3 regions of the Pseudoalteromonas sp. G5_S1_54_S4 genome follow, and region 3 is predicted to be linked to each of the others. Evidence: predicted binding sites of a transcription regulator. Region 3 holds the regulator's gene; each other region holds the start of a gene.
The links. Region 3 encodes ArgR, which controls arginine synthesis, uptake and breakdown. Its sites were predicted from a motif close to ANTGAATANNTATTCANT; they were not measured.

Region 1 (2,282 bases), on a different contig from region 3:
CATCACTATTAATTGTGAGTCTTGCTGCTGCCATGCAATATCAACATAGGGTTGTTTTGCTACCCCTTTAATTGAGGGAATTTTGCCACCAAGCAATCGAATTAACGGCTCATCCGCTAATACTTGATACGCTTTAGTTACTTGCTCACTAGTCACACCCGGTTTTAGCTGTACATAAATGGTTTCTAAAATACCGCGAGGAAAATTACCTAAATGAGGGGTAAATAGTACGTTATGGCCAAGATGCTGCTGTATTTCAGGCCCATGACGATGGTTAAACAAACCATAAGCAGCAAGTGATACCTCACAAAAATGCGTACCGATGCTGGCTTTTCGCCCTGCGCCAGTTACGCCAGAAACCGCATTAATAATAATTTTTTCATCACTCAACAAGCACGCTTGTTGCAGAGGCTTTAATGCATTTAATGCAGCCGTTGGATAGCAGCCAGCAACAGCAATTAACTGAGCATCAGTAATGGCTTTACTATTCCATTCAGCAAGACCATAAGCCGCTTGATTAAGTAGTTCTGGATGTTGGTGTTCAAAGCCATAATAAGTAACGTAATCATCATTACTTGCAAGACGATAGCCACCAGAAAGGTCAAATACCTTTTTGCCCATCGCTAAAAACTGAGGCGCTAAATCCACACTTACTTTATGATCGGTGCACAGACAAACGTAATCTGCTGAATGAGTGATATCAGCAAGTGCATGTTCATTTAGTGGCTGCAAAGGTAAATCAAGTAACCCTAAATGCTCAGGATACAATTCACTAAGCAATTTATGTTTATCTAAACTTTGCGCTGATACATAACAGCCAGTTAGTGAAAGCGTTGGATGTTTTGCTACTAAGCTAGCCAGTTCTGCGCCGCTGTAACCGCTGGCACCTATAATTACTACGTTCATTATTTACTCTTTATCTAAAATTAGTGACCACATTCCATGTTGTTTGTTTACACTAGGGTCTAACCCAGCCAAACAGATTAAATTTATGAGTGATAACTATCGTCGTATTATTTTCATGGCGTAACTTTAATATATTTATGCTTAAAAAGTGAATTGATATTCATCATAAATACTTTTATATTGTTATGCAATTAAAATGAATACTTATTTTGGAATTTTTTATGTCTCTGCCGTCATTTATTTCGATGTACCAGCAATTGATTGCTGCCCCCTCTATCAGTGCCATTGAAGATCATTTATGCATGAGTAATAAAAGCGTTATTGAACTACTCGCTCAGTGGTGTGAAAGCTTAGGTTTTACCTGTGAAATAATAGAGTTAGAAGGTGGTAAAGGCCGCTACAACTTATTAGCAAAACGCGGACAAGGCGATGGCGGGTTAATGCTTGCGGGGCACACCGATACAGTGCCATTTGATGATAGCCGCTGGAATCAAAACCCATTTAAATTAACTGAACTTGATAACAAATTATATGGTTTAGGCAGTATTGATATGAAAGGCTTTTTTGCTTTTGTACTGCAAGCTATTAGTGAGCTTGATGAAAAGCAACAAACTCAACCTATTTTAATATTAGCGACCGCCGATGAAGAAACCACTATGGCTGGCGCACAGCAAATTTGTAAGCACCCAAATTTAAAGCCAAGTCGCTGTATTATTGGTGAGCCAACAGATATGACCCCCGTATTTACCCATAAAGGTCATATGAGTACAGCAATCAGAGTCGTTGGTCGCTCAGGACATAGCTCTGATCCCGAACGGGGTCTTAATGCCATCGAAGTAATGCATAAAGTGATTACAAAATTACTGATCTTAAAAGAACAACTCAAGAATAAATATTCAATAAACCACTTTGAAATTCCTTATCCAACACTCAACTTAGGCAATATTCATGGGGGTGACAATGCCAACCGAATTTGTGGCTGCTGTGAAATGCACATTGATATGCGCCCTCTTCCAGGTTTAAGCGTGCAAGAGCTTCAAGCACTCGTGCTTGATGCAACCTACGATATAAACCAGCAATACCCTAATGCTGTAAGCGTTATTGATTTACATGAACCCATTCCTGCCTTTACGGGAAGCACAGATAGCGCTTTAGTTAAATTAGCCGAAAATATAGCAGGGCAAAAAGCAGTCGCTGTTAACTACTGTACCGAAGCGCCATTTTTACAACAACTCGGTTGTGAAACCATCGTAATGGGACCAGGCTCTATTAACCAAGCGCATCAGCCCGATGAATTTTTAGCAATGGAAAAAATAAAACCTTCGCAACAAATTATCAGCAACCTTATAAAAGCAAGTTGCTTTTAATTAGTAACA
Region 2 (2,282 bases), on a different contig from region 3:
TAAGCGTCGTCTCTGAGCTTGATTGCCCCACTAATGAGCTGTCGGTAAACGGTGCGATTTCCATCATATCTGCACCGGTTATTGGAAACTCATCAGCAATAGCTGACAAAATATCAAGCGCATGCTGTGGTGTTAATCCATTTTCTTCAGGCGTACCTGTCGCAGAGGCAAATTGCGCATCTAGTGCGTCAATATCAAAGCTTACATACACTTCATCAACCTTGTCGGCCTTTAATTGCGCGATTGTATCGGCAGCAACAGCGGCTGCGCCACGCTCAATAATTTCAGCTGCCCAGTGCTGTTTAACGCCAAAGGTACTTTCCCAATGTGATTTAGGCTTACCACTTGAGCGAATACCAAATTGAATTAAATGATGTGGCGCGGGTAAAAATTCTAAAATATGGGTACACCAAGAGCCAAAACATAAATCGATGCCTAAACGCTCAACCAATAAATCGGTGTGGGCGTCAAAATGAATAATAGCCGTACGCTTACCTTGGCTACGCTTTGCTTTTAAGTACGCTTTTGTCAGCGGGTAACTAATAGAATGATCGCCACCAATGCCAAAAATGCCTTTATCTTGGAATGTTGCATAAAAGCTGTCACATACATCTTCGGTAATAGACAGTGGACTTACGAAATGATCGTTATTGTCATTGCCATAAAGCGCTTTTTGGCAATTGGTAATTGTTGCCTCGTTTAAGTATTTATCGTGTAATAAATGCGGTATTACGCGCACATCACCTAAGTCAAATGAACGACACTGTGTTTGCTGGTCAATTAAAGCTGAACGTAAAAATAAAGGCCCCCAGTTTGCACCGCGTAAAATACCACCACCACAATCAGAGCTAATCCCCAGCATAACCGCTTTGTGGGGTGAGTTAGGTAATTCATTTAGCGAGTCACGCCATAAAGCATCGACATTTTCAGTTTGACCATATAATTTATTTCTGAGTGCTGCTTTGCGTTCTTTTGCCGTATTAACCGTGAATACACCGTCGCCAGGTGCACATAAACAGTGTTCAACTTTATTTTTAAATGCTTGAAATTGTGTGCTCATTGTAAACCCTTTTTCAATCTGAATATCTTGTCTATTATTGAGTAGTTATGCAAAACGACGAACGCTGAATAAATTAAAAATTAATTGTCTGTGGTTATAAAAATCACTGAACGTTGTGTTTTGCGAGGTTAGGTCAGCGGCAAAACAATACAAAAACTACTAACTAACCTTATGAATATAAACAATTTAAAATTTAGCTAACAACTCTTTTGGCTAGCTACTGGTTTGTTCTGAGGTATGAATATAGTGTCTGAGCAAACAAGTCAACTGGCTCATTTTGTTAGTAATTTTAGCCATTGATTGAATATTCAGAGTTGATGAATAAATCAATACGGACATCCGTCCTGTACTTCATTTAGGTTTCTCGTAATCATGTTAAATTGACAACAACTCTTATTAAAAAGGCTTAGTTATGGAAAAGGTATTTCACTTAGGACTGTGTATTGATGATTTAAAAGGTGCAAAACTGGCTATTGTTCCAGGGGATCCAGATCGTGCAGCACGCATTTCACAGTTCTTAGATAATCCAACCTGCCTTGCTCAAACGCGTGAGTTTCACATTTATTTAGGCCAATTAAACGGCCACTCAGTGGTTGTATGTTCAACCGGTATCGGCGGCCCTTCAACGTCAATTGCGGTTGAAGAACTGGCTCAACTTGGCGTACGTAGCTTTCTTCGCATTGGCACAACAGGCGCGATTCAGCCGCACATTAACGAAGGCGATATTTTAATTAGCCAAGCCTCAGTTCGTTTAGATGGCGCGAGTCAGCATTTTGCACCGCTGTGCTACCCTGCTGTTTCTGATTTTTTTGCCACTCAAGCGATGGTAAAAGCCTGTGAAAACCTAAACATCGATTTTCATATCGGTATCACCGCTTCAAGCGATACCTTCTACCCAGGACAAGAGCGTTACGATACGCATTCTGGTTATGTTCCTAAGTCATTACAGGGTAGCTGTGAAGAATGGCAAAAACTAGGCGTGATGAACTACGAAATGGAATCAGCTACTTTATTTACTATGTGTGCCGCTCTTGGCCTACAAGCAGCCTGTGTTGCAGGTGTATTAGTAAATAGAACGCGTCAAGAAATTCCTAACGTAGACCACGGCGAGATTGAGAAAAAATCGGTTGCCGTGGTACTTGAAGCCGCTAAAGTGTTACTTGGCTAATGTTGCGCTAATAACCTCAAGTGTTGGCAAGCCAGTAAAGCTTGCTAACACGGC
Region 3 (2,282 bases):
ACGCCATAAAATCAACACCTTCTTTGATATCTTTTTTCAGCGTTTCAAGCATGTCATTTTTAGCTTGCTCTTCAAATGCGCTTAGAGTGCCGTAAGAAAGAATTTCTTCTACGCCATTTTTGCCTAAACGTACTGGGTGTGCAAAGTACTCTGCATCGCCATTTTCAACAGCAACGTATGCATAATCTACAACGTCTTCACCTTGTAAGCCTTTAACTAAAGACATACAAAAACGTGCTGCAGCAGCACCCATAGATAATGTTGCAGAACCACCGCCCGCTTTAGCATTAACTACTTCAGTACCTGCGTTTTGGATACGAGGAGTTAGTGTAGCTACTTCTTCATCAGTGAAAGTAACACCTTCAACTTGAGAAAGTAACGGTAGAATGGTTGTGCCTGAGTGGCCACCAATCACTGGTACTTTAACACTTGCTACGTCTACGCCTTTAAGTTCAGCAATAAACGCTTCAGAACGGATAACATCGAGTGTTGTAATACCAAATACACGCTTAGCATCGTAAGTACCTGCTTTTTTGAATACTTCAGCAACAATCGGTACAGTTCCATTAACTGGGTTAGTGATAATACCTACAAGCGCTTTAGGACAGTTAGCAACAATGCCTTCTGCTAATGTTTTAATGATACCAGCGTTAACATTAAATAAATCTGCACGATCCATACCTGGCTTACGTGGCATACCCGCTGGGATTAAAACAATATCACAACCTGTTAATGCTTTATCTAGTGCATCTGCACCAAAACCTTCAACTTTTACATCTGTTGGGATATGAGAAAGGTCAACAGCAACACCAGGAACTACTGGCGCAACATCATATAGTGATAATTCTGAACCAGCTGGTAAGCCTGTTTTTAATAATAAAGACAACGCTTGACCGATACCACCTGCAGCACCTAATACAGCAACTTTCATTGGAATTCTCCGTGATTTGAGGAAGGAAATATTTGTGGTTTATAAGATAAAGAAATTAGCGACTAAAAACAAATTTATCCTGCCTATTTTAGCTATATTTTCGACCATAGTTGTAAACTTTGCTGTTTAAACGCAGCAAAACCTAAACAACTGCTGCATAAATATGCATTTTTGTGTAGAATTTGCAGTATCGACAACATAAATAATTAGACACTATGCAACCACAAGACAAACAAGAAGCATTGGTAAAAGCCTTTAAAGCACTTTTAAAAGAAGAGAATTTTGGCTCACAAGGCGAAATAGTTGACGCATTAAAAGAACAAGGCTTTGATAATATTAGCCAAAGTAAAGTGTCGCGGATGTTAAGTAAGTTTGGCGCGGTACGTACCCGCAATGCAAAACAAGAAATGGTGTACTGTTTACCTGCCGAAATGGGTGTACCAACCGCTAAAAGCCCGTTACGCCAGTTAGTTATTGACATTATGCATAACGAAATGATGATTATTATTCGCACCAGCCCAGGCGCTGCGCAGCTAATTGCCCGTTTACTTGACTCATTAGGTAAAGCAGATGGCGTATTAGGAACAATTGCCGGCGATGACACTATTTTTATTGCGCCAGCGAAAGTATCAGAAATAGACCTCACATTAGAGCGTGTGCGTATTTTGTTTGATACGGTTTAAACTCGTTTGGTTATCACTGTTACGGCTATACTAATACGTAGCCGTTACTGGCTTGTTTTATAGCTGCTTTAGAAATCGCACTGAGGGTGCAAAAAACGCAGAGCCCATATCTGCTTGAGTAAAATCAAGCCAATGGTCGTAATACTCCCCCTGCCCTAATCGGCTATTGAGTACTTTCTCGAACGCATCCCCTTTAGCCGAGCACGTAATCATTAACATCCCCTGCTCATACACGTCGCCATAAGGCATACTTTGATTTAGTAATAATGCTTGCCCCTGTTCATCTTTTAATTCACTTCGGGTTGCATGGCTGCTTTCAAGTGCGGGGCTTATTAGGGTATTGTCGAGACGAGTACGCCCCATTATTTGTTCTTGTTCTTGCAACGACAAGTGCTGCCATAACGTTAAGTCATGCTTATAGCGCTGAACATGAATATAGCTGCCTTGATCTTCAAAGCTATCAGGCTTATTAACGAGGGCCGTTACCCGTTTTTGACGACCATGCGGAGTATCGCCCGCATAAATAAAACCATTAAAATCACGGCCATCTAGAAAACGAAAATTACGAATTTGCTCCACCAGCTCAACATCAGGGTTGAAAAGTTTTAATATTTGCAATGCAAACAGGTGGTTTACATCTTCTCTGTCTGAGCGGATTTGTACAAATA

Region 1: a site for ArgR is predicted at 1,054-1,071, ahead of argC (N-acetyl-gamma-glutamyl-phosphate reductase). Genes of this name have one in related genera too.
Region 2: a site for ArgR is predicted at 1,097-1,114, ahead of ACTRWE_RS08635 (arginase family protein). Genes of this name have one in related genera too.

Annotation. Positions count from the first base shown of each region.
Region 1 covers NZ_JBQKUL010000006.1:92,106-94,387, forward strand. Annotated here, with positions in the region: gene argC (N-acetyl-gamma-glutamyl-phosphate reductase) at 1-906, opposite strand, end outside; gene argE (acetylornithine deacetylase) at 1,128-2,273, shown strand.
Region 2 covers NZ_JBQKUL010000017.1:38,636-40,917, forward strand. Annotated here, with positions in the region: gene ACTRWE_RS08635 (arginase family protein) at 1-1,060, opposite strand, end outside; gene udp (uridine phosphorylase) at 1,473-2,228, shown strand; gene cdd (cytidine deaminase) at 2,217-2,282, opposite strand, start outside.
Region 3 covers NZ_JBQKUL010000016.1:56,802-59,083, reverse strand. Annotated here, with positions in the region: gene mdh (malate dehydrogenase) at 1-931, opposite strand, end outside; gene argR (transcriptional regulator ArgR) at 1,147-1,614, shown strand; gene ACTRWE_RS08405 (Dyp-type peroxidase) at 1,672-2,282, opposite strand, start outside.